Regions from separate parts of the Streptomyces sp. NPDC048604 genome, predicted to be linked through region 2. Evidence: predicted binding sites of a transcription regulator. Region 2 holds the regulator's gene; the other holds the start of a gene.
The links. Region 2 encodes HspR, which represses chaperone genes until heat shock. Its sites were predicted from a motif close to TTGAGNNNNNNNNNCTCAA; they were not measured.

Region 1 (9,381 bases), on a different contig from region 2:
TGAGGAAGCCGCGTACCGCCAGCTCTGAGGTGGTGGCGGGCCGGTCCAGCGCCGTGAGCAGGGCGGCCCGGGTCGAGCCGACGAGGCGGGCGAGTGCGGGGGACGCGGCGTGCTCGCCCGACGACGGAGGCGACAGGGGGTAGACGAGGAGCGGGGGCCAGTCGTCGAGCGGTCCCAGCGGATCGACGGCCACCACGGGGAACTGCACGACCAGTGAGGGCACCAGGACCACCCGGGGCACCTGGAAGCAGCCGGAGAAGCTGCTCTCGACGCGGAGCGCGTCGTCGTCCCAGGTGATACCGGAATGGATCGAGTTGAAGAGGTCGCCCGCGCCGTAGCGGGCGATCATGCCCGCGCACCGGTCCACCTCGGCGTCGAGCAGCGACCTGGCGGTCCTCCAGTGCGGCGCGAAGGCCAGGTGCCAGTAGCGGCGCAACTCGGTGGCGGCCTGCCTCGCGGCATGACGCCCGCCGCGGGCCATGGCCCGGCGCAAGGTCTCCGACGGCTCGCCGCCCTGACCTTCGTACGAGGGCCAGCCACGGCCGGCGCACTCCAGCTCGCTCATGACCCGCTCGGGCTCGGTGGCCGCCACGCGCTCCAGTTCGTCCTTGACGGTCGGCGCGGGGCAGGCCGGATAGGGGCTGAGGAAGTCGGGGAGGTAGCCGGTGCCCTCGAGCGCCAGGGCGGACAGCAGAGGCAGCCCCGCCCGGCGCAACGACCGGCGGGCCTGGGCGAGCCAGGGTCCGACGTCTCCCCGTGGGCTGAGCCCCCACGGCATGAGGGTGCCGGTGACCTGCTGCAGCGGCGAGACGGCGAATCGGGAGCGCGCCAACCCGGCCGCGTCCACGCTGAGTTGCATCATGACCGGTCCCCCTGCCGTGCCATGGATTCGAACCTCCTCGAATCGTCGCATGGAACCTCGGCCTCCGGGCGGCGGCCGAACCACTCTGGTCTCCGCAGGAAACAAACGAAACGACCGAGGGGGATCATGAGAATGCGTCGATTCAAGACGAAGGTGCTCGTCGCCCTGACGGCGAGCCTGGCCGGGCTGACGTTTTCGATGCCGCAGGCCGCCCAGGCACAGCCCCAGGCACAGCCGCTGGGCACCTGCGTCGACGGGCAGAGTCCCGCCGGCCTGTCCGGCACGACGGTGAGGGAGCTCCGGTTCCCCAGCGGGTCCGTCTACCAACTGCGCTACAACGCGGGCACGACCTGCGCCTGGGGCCGGATCGTCATGGGCCGCGTCGGGGACACCCTCTGGGTGGACCGAGCCTGGACGTGGGCGGACACGCAGAACGGCAACTGGCAGCCCTGGCTGGGCTACACCTCGATCAGGTCCGGCGGCAGCGTGTACACCACGGCCTGGGACGACGACCGCCACTACATGCGGGCCTGCGGGGAGTCCCAGGGGCATCTCGCCTGCACCGGCTGGTACTGAGCGAGGGGCGAGGCACCGACAACGGCGGCGGGGCGCCCTCCTGCGGGAGGGCGCCCCGTCCTCGTCGGGCAGGCGTCACGCCGCGACGCCGACGGCCACCTCCGCCGGGGAGAGGGCCAGTTCGAGGACCTGGCGGACGTCCGTCACCGGGTGGACGTCCAGCTTCTCCAGGATCTCCGCCGGGACGTCGTCCAGGTCGGCCTCGTTCCGCTTGGGGATCACGACCGTCGTGATGCCCGCGCGGTGGGCGGCCAGCAGCTTCTGCTTCAGACCGCCGATCGGCAGCACCCGGCCGGTGAGCGAGACCTCGCCGGTCATCGCCACGTCCGTGCGGACCTGGCGGCCGGAGAGCAGCGAGGCCAGCGCCGTCGTCATCGTGATGCCGGCGCTCGGACCGTCCTTCGGCACCGCGCCCGCCGGGAAGTGGATGTGCACGCCCCGGTCCTTAAGACCGGTGACGGGCAGCTCCAGCTCCGCGCCGTGGCTCCTCAGGAAGCTGAGCGCGATCTGCGCGGACTCCTTCATCACGTCGCCCAGCTGACCGGTCAGCGTCAGACCCGCCGCGCCCGTCTCCGGGTCGGCCAGCGACGCCTCGACGAACAGCACGTCGCCGCCCGCGCCGGTCACCGCGAGACCGGTCGCCACGCCGGGCACCGCCGTACGGCGCTCCGCCGGGTCCTGGGCGGACTCGGGCACGTGGTGCGGCCGGCCGATCAGGGCCCGCAGGTCGTCCGGGCCGACCGTGAACGGCAGCTCGCGGTCGCCGAGTTCGTGCTGGGCCGTGACCTTGCGCAGCAGCCGGGCGATCGAGCGCTCCAGGGTGCGGACGCCCGCCTCCCGGGTGTACTCGCCGGCCAGCCTGCGCAGCGCGGCCTCGTCGATGGTGACCTCGCCGGACTGCAGGCCCGCCCGCTCCAGCTGCCTCGGCAGCAGGTGGTCCCGGGCGATGACCACCTTCTCGTCCTCGGTGTAGCCGTCGAGACGCACCAGCTCCATGCGGTCGAGCAGGGCCTCCGGGATGGCCTCCAGGACGTTCGCCGTCGCGAGGAACACGACGTCGCTCAGGTCGAGCTCGACCTCCAGGTAGTGGTCGCGGAAGGTGTGGTTCTGCGCCGGGTCCAGGACTTCGAGCAGCGCCGCCGCCGGGTCGCCGCGGTAGTCGGAGCCGACCTTGTCGATCTCGTCGAGCAGGACCACCGGGTTCATGGACCCGGCCTCCTTGATCGCCCGCACGATCCGGCCGGGCAGCGCGCCGACGTAGGTGCGCCGGTGGCCGCGGATCTCCGCCTCGTCGCGTACGCCGCCGAGCGCGACGCGGACGAACTTGCGTCCCATCGCGTGCGCGACGGACTCGCCGAGCGAGGTCTTGCCGACGCCGGGCGGGCCGACGAGGGCAAGGACCGCGCCGCCGCGGCGCCCGCCGACCACGCCGAGTCCGCGCTCGGCGCGGCGCTTGCGCACGGCCAGGTACTCGGTGATGCGCTCCTTCACGTCCTCCAGGCCCGCGTGCTCGGCGTCGAGGACGGCCTGGGCGCCCGGGATGTCGTAGCGGTCCTCGGTGCGCTCGTTCCAGGGGAGTTCCAGGACGGTGTCGAGCCAGGTGCGGATCCAGGAGCCCTCCGGGGACTGGTCGCTGGACCGCTCCAGCTTCTCGACCTCCTTGAGCGCGGCCTCCCGCACCTTCTCGGGCAGGTCGGCCGCCTCCACGCGGGTGCGGTAGTCGTCGGACTCGTCGGCCTCGGACTCGCCGTTGAGCTCGCGCAGCTCCTTGCGGACCGCCTCCAGCTGACGGCGGAGCAGGAACTCGCGCTGCTGCTTGTCGACGCCCTCCTGGACGTCCTTGGCGATGGTCTCGGCCACGTCCTGCTCGGCCAAGTGCTCGCGCAGCTGCGCGGTGGCAAGCTTCAGCCGGGCGACCGGGTCGGCGGTCTCCAGGAGCTCGACCTTCTGCTCCAGGGTGAGGAACGGGGAGTAGCCGGAGTTGTCGGCGAGCGCGGAGACCCCGTCGATCTGCTGGACGCGGTCCACGACCTGCCAGGCGCCGCGCTTCTTCAGCCAGCTGGTGGCGAGGGCCTTGTACTCCTTGACCAGCTCGGCGACGGAGCCGGGCAGCGGGTCGGGGACCGTTTCCTCGACCATGGCGCCCTCGACCCAGAGCGCGCCCCCGGGACCGGTCGTCCCCGCGCCGATGCGGACGCGGCCGCCGCCGCGGATCAGCGCGCCGGGGTCGCCGTCGGACAGCCGCCCCACCTGCTCGACCGTGCCGAGGACGCCGGTCGCGGCGTACGCGCCGTCGATCCGCGGCACGAGCAGCACCTGCGGCTTGCGGCCCGCCGCTCGGGCAGCGACCTGGGCGGCCTCCACCGCCGCGCGCACGTCCGGGTCGGACAGGTCGAGGGGCACCACCATTCCGGGCAGCACGACCTCGTCGTCGAGCGGCAGCACAGGCAGAGTGAGCGGCACGGACGCCGTGGACTCAGCAGCCATGATCTTCCCTCCGGCATTCAAGTTGAGTTATGCCGACTCAATGCATGTGAGCGGGGGATTGTTCCCCGGTTGCCGTTCGCTGTGAGCGATCGCCCGCGGGGAGCGTCCGGCCGGCGTTCGAACGGATCGGCTGCGCGAAGGAGGAGGGACCGGGCATGCTCGGCGCATGAGACGGCGACGTGGCGTGACGGGTGTCGGCGTGGCGGCGATCGCGGCGGCGGTCGCCCTGACGGCCTGTGGGGAGCAGCCGCCCCTCCCGCCGGACGCGGCCGCCACGCCCACGACGTCCGCCACGCCCAGCACGTCCGCCCCGCCGAAGGCCGAACCGCGCGCCGACGAGGTACTCGTCGAGGTGAACGTGAGCGGCGGTCTCGCCGGCGTCGCGAACCAGCTCCTGGTGTACGGCGACGGCCGCTACACGCTCCGCCAGGGCCTCACCTCTCCGCGGCGGCGCGAGGGCCGCATGAAGCCGGCCGAACTGGCCCAGCTGCGCAAGGCGTTGGAGTCTCCGCAGTACGCGGCGGTGCCCGCACGGGTGGACGGCGGCGTGGTCCACGACGGGTTCCAGTACGTCGTCTCGTACGACCACCGGGTCGTCGTCGCCGGTGACGGCGCCCGACCGAAGGCCCTGGACCGGGTGTTCGCCGCGCTGCCCGAGGGCGGCCCGCCGACGGGTACGTAGATATTCCGGTTCGGCCCCGCCGCCCGGTCCGGCAGGATGGCGGGGCAGCCCGTACCCGAGACACCGTCACGGAGGGACCATGTCCAGCCCCGTCACCCTCGACCGGCGCGAGGGACCGTACGGAGAGGTCGTGCTGCGCCGGCGCGACGAGCACTTCGAGATCATCGCCAACGGCACGTTCCTGATGGACACGTCCGACGGCCGCTCGGAGCGGCTGCTCGTGGACGCGGCGCGCGACGCGCTGCCCGCCGACCGCCCCGCCCCCTCCGTCCTCATCGGCGGCCTCGGCGTCGGCTTCTCCCTCGCCCACGCCGCCGCAGACCCCCGCTGGGGCCGGATCACGGTCGTCGAGCGCGAGGCGGCGATCATCGACTGGCACCGCACCGGCCCGCTCGTCCCGCTCTCCGCCGCCTCGCTGGCCGATCCGCGAAGCGCCGTGCTGCACACCGATCTGGTCGCCCACCTGCACACGAGCGCCGAGACGTACGACGCGCTCTGCCTCGACATCGACAACGGACCGGACTGGACCGTCACCGAGGACAACCTGGGTCTTTACTCTCCGGCCGGTCTTGCCGCCTGCAAGGACCGGTTGAACCCCGGCGGCGTGCTCGCCGTGTGGTCCGCGCAGCCGTCCTCCACTTTCGAGAACTCGTTGCGGAATGCCGGATTCAACGGGGTAAGAACCGAAGAGATCCGCGTTGCCCGAGGCGTTCCCGACGTGGTGCACCTCGGCGTACGACCTGCGTAGCCGGGACGAGGTAACTGCCTTTACGCTGCTGAGCGACAACGTACGGATCACTGCCGCAAACGGACCGGCAGCACGAACCACAGCACACGCGGCAACGCGACAGGGGCGGGCGATGGAGCAGACACACACCACTCACAACGGTGCGGCGGCCACCCCCGGTGCGCAGCGTCGGGTACTCGTCGTCGAGGACGACGCCACGATCCTGGACGCTGTCTCGGCGCGGCTGCGCGCCGAGGGCTTCCTGGTGCAGACCGCGTCGGACGGCCCGGCCGCGGTGGACGCGGCCGAGGCCTGGCAGCCGGACCTGATGGTCCTGGACGTGATGCTGCCGGGCTTCGACGGCCTGGAGGTGTGCCGCCGCGTGCAGTCCCAGCGGCCGGTCCCGGTCCTGATGCTCACGGCACGGGACGACGAGACCGACATGCTGGTCGGCCTCGGGGTCGGCGCGGACGACTACATGACGAAGCCTTTCTCCATGCGGGAGCTGGCCGCCCGGGTGCACGTGCTGCTGCGCCGGGTGGAGCGGGCCGCGCTGGCGGCGGTGACCCCGCGCAGCGGGATCCTGCGACTGGGCGAGCTGGAGATCGACCACGCGCAGCGCCGGGTCCGGGTGCGGGCCGAGGACGTCCACCTGACGCCGACCGAGTTCGACCTGCTGGTCTGCCTGGCGAACACGCCGCGCGCGGTGCTCTCCCGGGAGCAGCTGCTCGCCGAGGTGTGGGACTGGGCTGACGCCTCCGGCACCCGGACGGTCGACAGCCACATCAAGGCGCTGCGCCGGAAGATCGGTGCGGAGCGCATCCGTACCGTGCACGGCGTCGGCTACGCGCTGGAGACCCCGGCGTCATGACCCTGCCGGGCCGTCCCGGCGCGCACGGCGGCCGCCGGATCGTGATCTCGATCAAGACGAAGCTGGGGGCCCTGGTCGTCGGGGCGGTCCTGCTCACCTCCGGTCTGGCCCTGGTGGCCATCCGGACGTCCACCGAGTTCCGGTACATCACGATCTTCGCGATGATCGCCACGCTGCTGATCACGCAGTTCGTGGCGCACGGCCTGACCGCCCCGCTGGACGAGATGACGACGGTGGCGGGCTCGATCTCGCGCGGCGACTTCGGCAGACGGGTGCAGGGCGCGGACCGGCGCGACGAGCTGGGCGGGCTGGCCCGGACGATCAACCGCATGGCGGACGACCTGGAGGCCGAGGACCAGCACCGCAAGGAGCTGGTGGCCAACGTCTCGCACGAGCTGCGCACGCCCATCGCGGCGCTGCGGGCGGTCCTGGAGAACGTGGTCGACGGGGTCTCGGAGGCCGATCCGGAGACCATGCGCACCGCCCTGAAGCAGACCGAGCGGCTCGGCCGGCTGGTGGAGACGCTGCTGGACCTGTCACGGCTCGACAACGGTGTCGTCACGCTCAGGGCACGCCGCTTCGAGGTCTGGCCGTATCTGTCGGGGGTGCTGCGGGAGGCCAATCTGGCGGCCTCGCAGCGCGGGCTCGACTCCACCTCCGGACTGCACAACCGCACCGACGTCCATCTCCACCTGGACGTCTCGCCGCCGGAGCTCACCGCGCACGCGGACGCCGAGCGATTGCACCAGGTGATGGCGAACCTGATCGACAACGCGGTGAAGCACTCCCCGGCGCACGGCCGGGTCACGGTACGGGCCCGGCGCGGGCCGTACGCGGACTCGGTGGAGCTGGAGGTCGAGGACGAGGGCCCCGGCATCCCGGAGTCGGAGCGGCACAAGGTCTTCGAGCGGTTCAACCGGGGCGCGGCCCCGGGTCAGGGCGGCGAGGGCAGCGACGGCGGCACCGGGCTGGGTCTGGCGATCGCCCGCTGGGCGGTGGATCTGCACGGCGGCCGTATCGGAGTGGCCGAATCATCACGCGGCTGCCGTATCCGAGTCACCCTCCCGGGCAGCCTTCCGGCGTGATGTTGACCGCGAGGTTGACGTAGGGTCGAACCGGAAGCACGCGTTCTGCGTGATTGCGTGCGGAGGCTCCTGTTTGATGTGTGAGCAGGAGCTGCACTGTACGTGGCCACGTGATGGCCAGAGTGTGAGCAGGGCTGCGGGCCGGATGCGGGCGCGGCCGCGGTTCTTCGTACCCTCACAGAGGCGGAACCACGGTTGTTTCCCGCCATTCACAGCGCCGAAACACCTCGTCAAGTGTGACTTGCGCGACGTTGGAGCGCCTGGCCTGCACCTCCCGGCCGGGGAGGCGTAGCCTTTATTTCCGCTGTCCATCACCTTGTGAAGCGGAAGAGGGCGGTTACCGCCGTGTCGTCTCAGTCCCCCAGTACCCCGAGTACCTCCACCGACCAAGACGGGCAGGGTCAGAACCCTGCGACCGCCTTCGGCGCCAATGAGTGGCTCGTCGACGAGATCTACCAGCAGTACCTCCAGGACCCGAATTCGGTCGATCGTGCCTGGTGGGACTTCTTCGCCGACTACAAGCCCGGTTCGACGGAGGCTTCCGCCGCGCCGCAGGTGAGCCCCGCACAGGCCACACCTGCCGCCCCCGCCGCGCCTGCCGCTCCGGCCCCGGCCGCCACTCCGGCTCCCGCCGCTGCCGTCCCGGCCGCCAAGCCGGCTCCGGCCGCTCCGGCCGCCCCGGCTCCGGCTCCCGCCCCGGCGAAGCCCGCCGCCGCGCCGGCGAAGCCCGCCGCCGCGCCCTCTGCTGCCGCGAAGGCCGCCCCGGCGACCCCGGCCGCCGACGGCCCGGAGCTGATCACGCTCCGCGGTCCCGCCGCCGCCGTCGCGAAGAACATGAACCTCTCGCTGGAGATGCCGACGGCCACGTCCGTCCGCGCCGTCCCGGTGAAGCTGCTGTTCGACAACCGGATCGTCATCAACAACCACCTGAAGCGCGCCCGGGGCGGGAAGATCTCCTTCACCCACCTCATCGGCTACGCCATGGTGCAGGCGATCAAGGCCATGCCGTCGATGAACTACTCCTTCGCGGAGAAGGACGGCAAGCCGACGCTGGTCAAGCCGGAGCACGTGAACTTCGGTCTGGCCATCGACCTGGTGAAGCCGAACGGCGACCGCCAGCTCGTCGTCGCCGGCATCAAGAAGGCCGAGACGCTGAACTTCTTCGAGTTCTGGCAGGCCTACGAGGACATCGTCAAGCGCGCCCGCGTCGGCAAGCTGACGATGGAGGACTTCACCGGCGTCACGGTCTCCCTGACCAACCCCGGCGGCCTCGGCACCGTCCACTCCGTGCCGCGGCTGATGCCCGGCCAGTCGGTGATCATGGGCGTCGGCTCGATGGACTACCCGGCCGAGTTCCAGGGCACGAGCCAGGACACCCTCAACAAGCTCGGCATCTCGAAGGTCATGACGCTCACGTCGACCTACGACCACCGGGTCATCCAGGGTGCCGCCTCCGGCGAGTTCCTGCGCATCGTCTCGAACCTGCTCCTCGGCGAGGACGGCTTCTACGACGAGGTCTTCAAGGCCCTGCGCATCCCCTACGAGCCGGTCCGCTGGCTCAGGGACATCGACACCTCGCACGACGACGACGTCACCAAGGCCGCGCGGGTCTTCGAGCTGATCCACTCCTACCGGGTCCGCGGCCACGTCATGGCCGACACCGACCCGCTGGAGTACCGCCAGCGCAAGCACCCCGACCTGGACATCACCGAGCACGGCCTCACCCTGTGGGACCTGGAGCGGGAGTTCGCGGTCGGCGGCTTCGCCGGCAAGTCGATGATGAAGCTGCGCGACATCCTCGGCGTGCTGCGCGACTCGTACTGCCGCACCACCGGCGTCGAGTTCATGCACATCCAGGACCCGAAGCAGCGCAAGTGGATCCAGGACCGCGTCGAGCGCGCGCACTCCAAGCCGGAGCGCGAGGAGCAGCTGCGGATCCTGCGCCGGCTCAACGCGGCCGAGGCGTTCGAGACCTTCCTGCAGACCAAGTACGTCGGTCAGAAGCGGTTCTCCCTGGAGGGCGGCGAGTCCGTCATCCCGCTGCTCGACGCGGTGCTCGACTCCGCCGCCGAGGCCCGCCTCGACGAGGTC
Region 2 (9,381 bases):
GCGCGCGCGGCGGCGTCGGCGATCACGGCGAGCAGTTCGCGGTTCGGCTGCGGCGGGGCGACCGTGGAGCCGGTGACGCTGGGCAGCGCGGCGAGCAGCCGCTCCGCGCCGGAGCGCACGGCGGCCTGGTCGGCCTCGACGGCGGCGAGCAGGTCGGTGATGTTCTCGTTGTCCTGACCGGCGAGCAGTGCGAGGAGCAGGTGCGCGGGGGTCAGGTCGGGGTGCCCCTCGGACACGGCGCGGCTGCTTGCCGCGTTCAGCGCGTCACGGCTCTTGTTGGTCAGTTCGGCGTCCACGTAAGTCGTCTCCTCCTCGGCGTCGGGGACCGGTTGCGGGTGTTTGAGCGTTCTCCTACTGCTCTGACCCGTCTAACATACACAAAGTTGAGTCCATTCCGCTCAAGGTGTCGGGAAGGGCCGTGCGGCGGGTAGCTTCCGGGCATGGCGATTGACCCGAGGAACCCGGACGACTCGTATCTCGGCTTCTGGCGCGAGTACCACATGTGCACCCTGACGACGCCGCGGCCGGACGGCACGCCGCATGTGGTGGCGGTGGGCGTCACGTACGACCCGGAGGGCGGCGAGCGGGGCGTCGCGCGGGTGATCACGAACAAGCACAGCCACAAGGTCGCCAACGTGCTGGCGGCGGGTCCGGAGGGCGCGCGGGTGGCGGTCTGCCAGGTGGACAAGGGCCGCTGGGCGACGCTGGAGGGCGTGGCGCGGATCCGTACGGAGGCGGACGCCGTCGCGGACGCGGTGGCGCGCTACGCGGCGCGGTACGGGCGCACGCCGGCGCCGAACCCGGACCGCGTGGTCATCGAGATCGCGCTGACCCGCGCGATGGGCCGGGCGTAAGGGCTCCGGCCGGGACCCCGGACGCGGACAGCACAGCGGCGCCATCGTGTTTCAGGTCCACGATGGCGCCGCTGTGTGGGGGAAGCACCTGAGCGATCTGGAACGACGGGGGAACCGCTCAGGCACTGCGGGGGGTGGCGGTGATGGTCTCCGGTTCGACCAGCTGGTGGTCGCGCTGGTCGAGGTTGACGAAGATCATGCCGTACCGAATGGCACAGCGGACGGGCTGCGGGGCGCCTCGGGGCCGCCGGAGACAGCGGTAGGCCCGGACGTCCTCGTCCTGCTCGCGGGCGACGACGATCGGCTCTCCGAAGAGGGTGACCATCAACGAATCGCCACGGTGGGGGATGGCCGTGACGAGGTCGATGAAGTGCCACCCGGACCGGTAGGCCGAGGCCATCTCACGCCGGAAGACCCGGTCGTCGGGCGGGAAGCTCATGCGTCAGCACCGTCCGAGGCGAAGTCCCACGAGGGCTCACCGTTGGTGCCGAGCGTCGAACCCGCCGGAGTGCTGTCCCACGAGGGCTCACCAGGTGAAGCAAGTACGGAGCTGGCCGGCGCACTGTCCCACGAGGGCTCGCTGCCGACCGAAGCACCGAACACGCCGAGAGCAGCCGCCGCAACAACAGCTATGGCGCCAAGTGCACGAACCGTCCTGGTCATGGCCGTTCTCCACCTCTTTTGATCATTACCTCCTCCCCCGCGTCTACGACGATGGCTCACTCCGAACGCTTCCACCAGCGAGGGCAGGCATCATGTTCCTGTAATTCAGGACCCTGAGGGGGGTGCATATGCGACCAAAAGGGGACGATGGGGGACATGAGCATGGTGCGGAGGAACTCTGCGCCGCAGGGAGGGACCTCTACGCGAAGGCTTTGCGATCGGGACGCATCGCGCGCAAGGAGACCGAGGTCGCTCCCTGCCTGATCGATCTTGCTCTGCTGCGCCCCGATCCGGACGACTTCACCTGGCTGAGACCCATACCGCCTTCCGTCGCCCTCAACCAGCTGATCCACCCCATCGAGCGCGAGATCCAGGAACGCCGGCAGCTCACCGTCGCCTGGGCGGACACCTTCGAGCCGTTCATGTCGATCACCACCAAGGACCCGTCCGCGGCCGACTCGATCAACGTGCTGGAAGGGCTCGGCCTGATCAACGCCACGCTGGACCGCGCGACCGCCGAGTGCACCGAGGAACTGCTCACCGTCCAGCCCGGGAGCGGACGCCGTCCTCACATCCTGCAAGAGGCGCTGCGCCGGGTCGAGCCACTTCTCGGACGCGGCATCTCGATGCGGACGCTCTATCAGCACACCGCGCGCCACCACTCGTCGACGATGGCGTACGTCGAACACGTCGCCCCGCACGGGCTCGAGGTGCGCACGCTGGAAGAGATCATCGACCGGCTGATCATCATCGATCGCAAAGTCGCCTTCGTGCCCGCCCGCACGGATCGACAGGTCGCCCTGGAACTCCGGCACGAGGGTCTCGTGCAGTACCTCGTAGGGGTGTTCGAACAGTTCTGGCTCCACGGCGTGCCGTGGGAGGACGAGGTCGTCGCGTACACCCCCGTGCTCGACGGCATCAGCGGCGTCCAGCGTTCCATCGCCCGGCTGCTCATCGAGGGGCATGTCGACGAGGCCATCGCGCGCCGGCTCGGGATGAACGTGCGGACCTGCCGGGCGCACATCGCGAAGCTCGCGTCCGCGCTCGGCAGCGGGAGCCGGGCCCAACTCGGTTATCTGATCGCCCAGTCCGGCATTCTGGAGCAAGACCGGTGAACTCATGAACACACTGTCACCGCGCGTAGACCTCGATCTCGCGGCCGGCACCGTCCGGGTCGGCGGCGAAGGGCTGCCCGAGGTCGTCGTCGCGCGGACCCCGGGCGACGGCGAGACGAACGACGCGATCCCCGTCGGCACCCGCGACCCCGCCCGCCTCACGCTCACCGTCGACGGGCGCGAGGCGCGCCTGCGGCCCGCCAAGGGGCGGGTGTTCCGGCGGTCGTTCCGCGTGGACGCGACCGTCGACGGGGTCCGGTACCGGCTCGTGCCCTGTTCGTACGTGGAGAGCCGGCTCAGCCGCGGCAGGGACGCTCTCGGGCGGCTGGACTCGACCGGGGACGGACTCGTCGGCGCCGAGTGGGACACCGAGCCCGACGCCCTGGCCCTGGCCCTCGGCACCGCCCTCGCCGCCGCCTTCGGCACCGGCGCCGCGCCGTGGTGGGAGATCATGACGGACGTGATCGGGGAGCTCATTCCGTGAGCACACGCGTGCGGGGCCCCCGGCCGGTACGACCAGGGGCCCCGCACGTGAAGCTCAGAACCTGAGAACCTCAGAACCTGAGGACTAGGAGGACTACTCCGGGCGCTTCGGGCGCCACACCACCAGCGCGCTCGCCTGCTGGACGTCCTGGTACGGCACCAGGTCGCGCCGGTACGAGGCGTGCACCTGGGCCTCGCGCTGACGCAGCGTCGCCGCCGCGCCCTCGACGGCCGCCGACAGCTCGGCGACCCGCGCCTGCAGCGCGGCGACCTGGTTCTCCAGTTCGATGATGCGCTTGATGCCGGCCAGGTTGATGCCCTCGTCCTGCGACAACGCCTGCACCGTGCGGAGCAGTTCGATGTCACGGGCCGAGTAGCGCCGGCCCCGGCCCGCGGTGCGGTCCGGGGAGACCAGCCCGAGCCGGTCGTACTGCCGCAGGGTCTGCGGATGCAGGCCGGAGAGCTGGGCCGCCACCGAGATGACGTACACCGGCGTCTCGTCGGTCAGTTCGTAGGGGTTGCGACTGCGTCCCGGACGGCTCTCCATGTCCTCATGCTCCCTTCGCGGCCTGGAACAGCTCTGCCCGCGGGTCGACGTCCGCAGTCGCCTCGCGGTACGTCTCCAGGGCCTCGCGCGCCTTGTCGGACAGGTCCGTGGGGACCTGGACCTCCACGGTCACCAGCAGGTCCCCGCGGGTGCCGTCCTTGCGGACCGCGCCCTTGCCCCGGGCCCGCATGGTGCGGCCGTTGGGGGTGCCCGCCGGCAGCTTGAGGGTGACCGCGGGGCCGCCCAGCGTCGGGACCTTGATCTCGCCGCCGAGCGCCGCCTCGTCGAAGCCGACGGGGACGGTCACGGTCAGGTTGTCGCCCTTGCGGCCGAACACGGGGTGCGCGTCGACGTGCACCACCACGTACAGGTCACCGCTCTGCCCGCCGCGCTCGCCCGGGGCGCCCTTGCCGCGCAGCCGGATCCGCTGGCCGTCGGAGACGCCCGCCGGGATCCGGACCTGCATGGTCCGGGACGACTTGGCGCGCCCGCTGCCGTGGCAGACCTCGCAGGGGTTCTCCGCGATCAGGCCGCGGCCCTTGCAGTCCACGCACGGGTCGGTGAGCGAGAAGCCGCCGCCCGAGCCGCGCGAGACCTGGCCGGTGCCGACGCAGGTCGGGCACACCCGCGGCGTGCCGTTCTTGTCGCCCGTGCCGGAACAGGCCTTGCAGGGCTGCTGGCTGGACATCCGCAGCGGAACCGTGGCCCCGTCGACCGCCTCGGTGAAGCTGAGCGTCACCTCGGACTCGATGTCCTGGCCGCGCCGCGGCTGGGTGCGCGTGCCCGCGCCGCCCGCACCGCGGTTGAACAGACCGCCGAAGACGTCGCCCAGACCGCCGCCGCCGCCGAAACCGCCGGCTCCGCCCTGGGCGCCGCCTCCGAAGAGGTCGCCCAGGTCGAAGTTGAAGGAGCCGCCGCCTCCGGGACCGGCCCGGAAGCCGCCGTTGCCGAACAGGGCGCGGGCGTCGTCGTACTCCTTGCGCTTCTTCGGGTCGCCGAGGACGTCGTTCGCCTCGGAGATCTCCTTGAAGCGCTCCTCCGCCTTGGTGTCGCCCTTGTTGGCGTCCGGGTGGTTCTCGCGCGCGAGTTTCCGGTACGCCTTCTTGATCTCGGCGTCGGTGGCGTCCTTGGGGACGCCGAGAACCTTGTAGTAGTCCTTCTCCACGAAGTCCTTCGTGCTCACCGGCGTCCCTCCTCTCGGACGATCTTCGCGTCAGCCCTTCTCGGGGCCACCGCTCTCCTCGTCGGCCTGCTTCTTGTCGTCCTTCGCGGCCGTCGCCCCGGGCTGGGGTTCCGCCACCGCTACGCGCGCGGGCCTGATGGTCCGCTCGCCGATGCGGTACCCCGGCTGCAGGATCGCCACGCAGGTCGTCTCGGTGACGTCCGGCGCATACGAGTGCATCAGGGCCTCGTGGATGGTCGGGTCGAAGGGCTCGCCCTCCTTGCCGAACTGCTGCAGGCCCATCTTCGCGACGACCGTCTCCAGCGATTCGGCCACCGACTTGAACCCGCCCACGAGCTCGCCGTGGTCCCGGGCCCGACCGACGTCGTCGAGCACCGGCAGAAGCTCCGTCAGAAGGCCCGCGACGGCGATCTCCTTGACGGTGATCCGGTCGCGCTCCACCCGGCGGCGGTAGTTCTGGTACTCGGCCTGGAGCCGCTGGAGGTCCCCGGTGCGCTCGCCGAGCGCGCTGCGGACCTGGTCCAGCTCTGCCGTCAGACCGGCGATCTTGCTCGCGTCCCCGGCCGGGGCCGCCGAGCCCTCCTTGGCGGAGGGAGTCTCGGCGGTCTCGGCGGCGTCGTCAGGGGTGGCGCCGGAGGGGACGTCGGGCTTCTCCTCGAAGCCCGGGGTCTCCTCCGTCATCAGACAGCGCCGCCCTTCGGCTTCTCGTCGTCGACGATCTCGGCGTCCACGACGTCGTCGTCGGCCTTGGGGGCCTCGGCGCCCGCGGCGCCGCCGGCTGCCTGCGCGTCGGCGTACATGGCCTGGCCGAGCTTCTGGGAGACGGCCGCGACCTTCTCGGTGGCGGTGCGGATCTCCGCGGAGTCCTCGCCCTTGAGCTTCTCCTTCAGCTCGGCGACGGCGGCCTCGACCTCGGCCTTGACGTCGCCCGGGACCTTGTCCTCGTTGTCCTTGAGGAACTTCTCGGTCTGGTAGACGAGCTGCTCGCCCTGGTTGCGGTTCTCGGCGGCCTCGCGGCGGGCGTGGTCCTCCTCCGCGTACTTCTCGGCCTCTTCGCGCATCCGGTTGACCTCGTCCTTCGGCAGCGAGGAGCCGCCGGTGACGGTCATCTTCTGCTCCTTGCCCGTGCCCAGGTCCTTGGCGGTCACGTGCATGATGCCGTTGGCGTCGATGTCGAAGGCGACCTCGATCTGCGGGACGCCGCGCGGGGCCGGCGGGAGGCCGGTCAGCTCGAACATGCCGAGCTTCTTGTTGTACGCCGCGATCTCGCGCTCGCCCTGGTAGACCTGGATCTGCACGGACGGCTGGTTGTCCTCGGCGGTGGTGAAGATCTCGGACCGCTTGGTCGGGATCGTCGTGTTCCGCTCGATGAGCTTCGTCATGATGCCGCCCTTGGTCTCGATGCCGAGGGACAGCGGGGTGACGTCGAGGAGCAGGACGTCCTTGACCTCGCCCTTGAGGACACCGGCCTGCAGGGCGGCGCCGATGGCGACGACCTCGTCCGGGTTCACGCCCTTGTTGGCCTCGTTGCCGCCGGTCAGTTCCTTGACCAGGTCGGCGACGGCCGGCATACGGGTCGAGCCGCCGACGAGAACGACGTGGTCGATCTCGGAGAGCTGGATGCCCGCGTCCTTGATGACGTTGTGGAACGGCGTCTTGCAGCGGTCCAGAAGGTCCGAGGTGAGCTGCTGGAACTGGGCGCGGGTGAGCTTCTCGTCCAGGTGCAGCGGGCCCTCGGCGGAGGCCGTGATGTAGGGCAGGTTGATCGTGGTCTCGGTCGAGGACGAGAGCTCGATCTTCGCCTTCTCCGCGGCTTCGCGCAGGCGCTGGAGAGCCATCTTGTCCTTGGACAGGTCCACGCCGTGCCCGTTGGCGAACTGCTTCACCAGGTAGTCGACGACGCGCTGGTCCCAGTCGTCGCCACCGAGGTGGTTGTCGCCGTTGGTGGCCTTCACCTCGACGACGCCGTCGCCGATCTCCAGGAGGGACACGTCGAAGGTGCCGCCACCGAGGTCGAAGACGAGGATCGTCTGGTCGTCCTTGTCCAGGCCGTAGGCCAGGGCGGCCGCGGTCGGCTCGTTGACGATGCGCAGGACGTTGAGGCCCGCGATCTCGCCGGCCTCCTTGGTGGCCTGACGCTCGGAGTCGTTGAAGTACGCCGGGACGGTGATGACCGCGTCGACGACCTTCTCGCCCAGGTACGCCTCGGCGTCGCGCTTCAGCTTCTGCAGGATGAAGGCGCTCATCTGCTGCGGGTTGAAGTTCTTGCCGTCGATCTCGATCTTCCAGTCGGTGCCCATGTGGCGCTTCACCGACCGGATGGTGCGGTCCACGTTGGTGACCGCCTGGCGCTTGGCGACCTCGCCGACGAGCACCTCGCCGTTCTTCGCGAAGGCGACGACGGACGGCGTGGTCCTGGCGCCCTCGGCGTTGGTGATGACGGTGGGCTCGCCGCCTTCGAGAACGCTGACGACGGAGTTAGTCGTGCCCAGGTCGATGCCGACCGCACGTGCCATTTCAATTCCTCCAGCTGAACTGACTTGAGTGGAACTGGCTCAAGGATGCACCACCCGTCCCGTTGAGTCAACAGACCTGAGTGGAGGGGGCTCAACTCTTCGACAGGGCGGCGGCTCAGGAAGCCTTCGAGGCCCGGTGCGGGCCGGGCGCGGCGGCCCGGGAATGAGATCCGACCGTGAGAGAGTCGGGGCATTCGACGCCCCAAAGCCGGACATATACCGAGAAGGATCCCACGAGCCGGCATGAAGCGGAGGTAAGGCATGGCGAAGGCGAAGGGCATCGACGCCAAGCGCGCACTGGACCTCACCGTCGCCCTCGTCCTGCTGGCCCTCGCCTCCCCCGCCCTGCTCGCCGTCGCGACCGCGCTCACGCTCGGCGCGCTCGGCCCCCTGGAGCCTCCCGGCGCGGTGCTGCGGCGCGAGCTGCGGGCGGGCCTGGGCGGCCGCCCGTACGAGCTGCTCACCTTCCGGCGCGGCGGCCGACTGCTCGCCCGACTGCCGCGGCTGCTCCATGTCGTACGGGGCGAGATGTCCCTGGTCGGGCCCGTACCGCTGGCGCCGGACGACGAGGAGTGCCGGGGCGACGGCGCGCGGCGGCACTCCGTACGGCCGGGGCTGACCGGACTCTGGCAGGTCAGCGGAGACCCGGACCTGCCCTGGCAGGAGCGGCCCCTGCTGGACCTCCACTATGTGGACCACCACTGGCTGGGCATGGATCTGGCCATTCTGGGCCGTACGATTCGAGCATGGCGGCGGACGCCGGCAAGGCTCACCTGAGCGACACAGATCACCGCGGGCGCAACTACAGCACGGTGGAATATCTGGGTACCCTCAGCACGGACCAAAATAAGTTACCGCTTAGTACGTTTCTGCAGCTTCCGCCTCGCAGGCCCGCCCGAGGAGCCCGTCATGCAACTCGCCGCGATCATCGTGTCGATCGCCATCACGGTGGTGGCCGTCGCGCTGTTCGGCCGCGCCACCGTGCAGATCTACCGCTTCGTGCGGCTCGGTCAGCCGGTGCCCGCCGGCACGCGTACCGGTGACCCCAAGCAGCGCACCATCACGCTGGTCAAGGAATTCCTGGGCCACACGCGCATGAACCGCTGGGGCATCGTCGGCTTCGCACACTGGTTCGTCGCGATCGGCTTCTTCGCGCTGCTGCTGACGATCGTCAACGCCTTCGGCCAGCTGTTCCAGGCCGACTGGCTGATCCCGATCATCGGCGACTGGCTGCCGTACGAGATCTTCACCGAGTTCCTGGGCACGATGACGGTGCTCGGCATCGTCACGCTCATCGTGATCCGCCAGCTGAGCAAGCCGACCAAGGCGGGCCGCAAGTCCCGCTTCGCCGGCTCCAAGACCGGCCAGGCGTACTTCGTCGAGGCCGTCATCCTCACCGTCGGCGTCTGCATCATGATGCTGCGCGCGCTCGAGGGCGCCCTGCACCACGTGGACGGCTGGGAGCCCGGCTTCTTCGCCTCGTACCCGGTGATCGCGCTGCTCGACGGCCTGGACCTGGGCACGCTGCAGAACCTCACGTACTTCTTCGCGGCGCTGAAGATCCTCACGTCCTTCACGTGGATGATCGTCGTCTCGCTCAACACCAACATGGGTGTGGCCTGGCACCGCTTCCTCGGCTTCCCGAACATCTGGTTCAAGCGCAACGCCGACGGCTCCACCGCCCTCGGCCCGCTGCAGCCGATGACGACCGCCGGCAAGGAGATCGACTGGGAGGACCCGGCCGAGGACGCCGTCTTCGGCGTCTCCCAGGTCGAGCAGTTCTCCTGGAAGGGCATCCTCGACTTCTCCACCTGCACCGAGTGCGGCCGCTGCCAGTCGCAGTGCCCCGCCTGGAACACGGGCAAGCCGCTCTCCCCGAAGCTCCTCATCATGTCGCTGCGCGACCACGCGCACGCCAAGGCGCCGTACCTGCTCGCCGGCGGCGGCAAGACGATGGAGGGCGACGAGAAGGCGACCGAGGAGCAGCTCAAGGACGTGCCCGCGGCCGCGCTGGCCGAGG

Region 1: a site for HspR is predicted at 3,948-3,966, ahead of lon (endopeptidase La). Genes of this name have one in related genera too.

What each region holds. Positions count from the first base shown of each region.
Region 1 is NZ_JBICVX010000002.1:249,737-259,117, reverse strand. Features, by position in the region: gene ACGFMM_RS05050 (helix-turn-helix domain-containing protein) at 1-862, opposite strand, end outside; gene ACGFMM_RS05045 (DUF2690 domain-containing protein) at 995-1,438, shown strand; gene lon (endopeptidase La) at 1,514-3,925, opposite strand; gene ACGFMM_RS05035 (hypothetical protein) at 4,092-4,607, shown strand; gene ACGFMM_RS05030 (spermidine synthase) at 4,687-5,355, shown strand; gene ACGFMM_RS05025 (response regulator transcription factor) at 5,468-6,205, shown strand; gene ACGFMM_RS05020 (ATP-binding protein) at 6,202-7,290, shown strand; gene ACGFMM_RS05015 (multifunctional oxoglutarate decarboxylase/oxoglutarate dehydrogenase thiamine pyrophosphate-binding subunit/dihydrolipoyllysine-residue succinyltransferase subunit) at 7,636-9,381, shown strand, end outside.
Region 2 is NZ_JBICVX010000004.1:248,291-257,671, reverse strand. Features, by position in the region: gene clpB (ATP-dependent chaperone ClpB) at 1-296, opposite strand, end outside; gene ACGFMM_RS10540 (pyridoxamine 5'-phosphate oxidase family protein) at 441-854, shown strand; gene ACGFMM_RS10535 ((2Fe-2S)-binding protein) at 973-1,293, opposite strand; gene ACGFMM_RS10530 (helix-turn-helix transcriptional regulator) at 1,646-2,632, shown strand; gene ACGFMM_RS10525 (hypothetical protein) at 2,637-3,116, shown strand; gene ACGFMM_RS10520 (heat shock protein transcriptional repressor HspR) at 3,210-3,662, opposite strand; gene dnaJ (molecular chaperone DnaJ) at 3,667-4,845, opposite strand; gene grpE (nucleotide exchange factor GrpE) at 4,876-5,526, opposite strand; gene dnaK (molecular chaperone DnaK) at 5,526-7,361, opposite strand; gene ACGFMM_RS10500 (sugar transferase) at 7,623-8,138, shown strand; gene ACGFMM_RS10495 ((Fe-S)-binding protein) at 8,271-9,381, shown strand, end outside.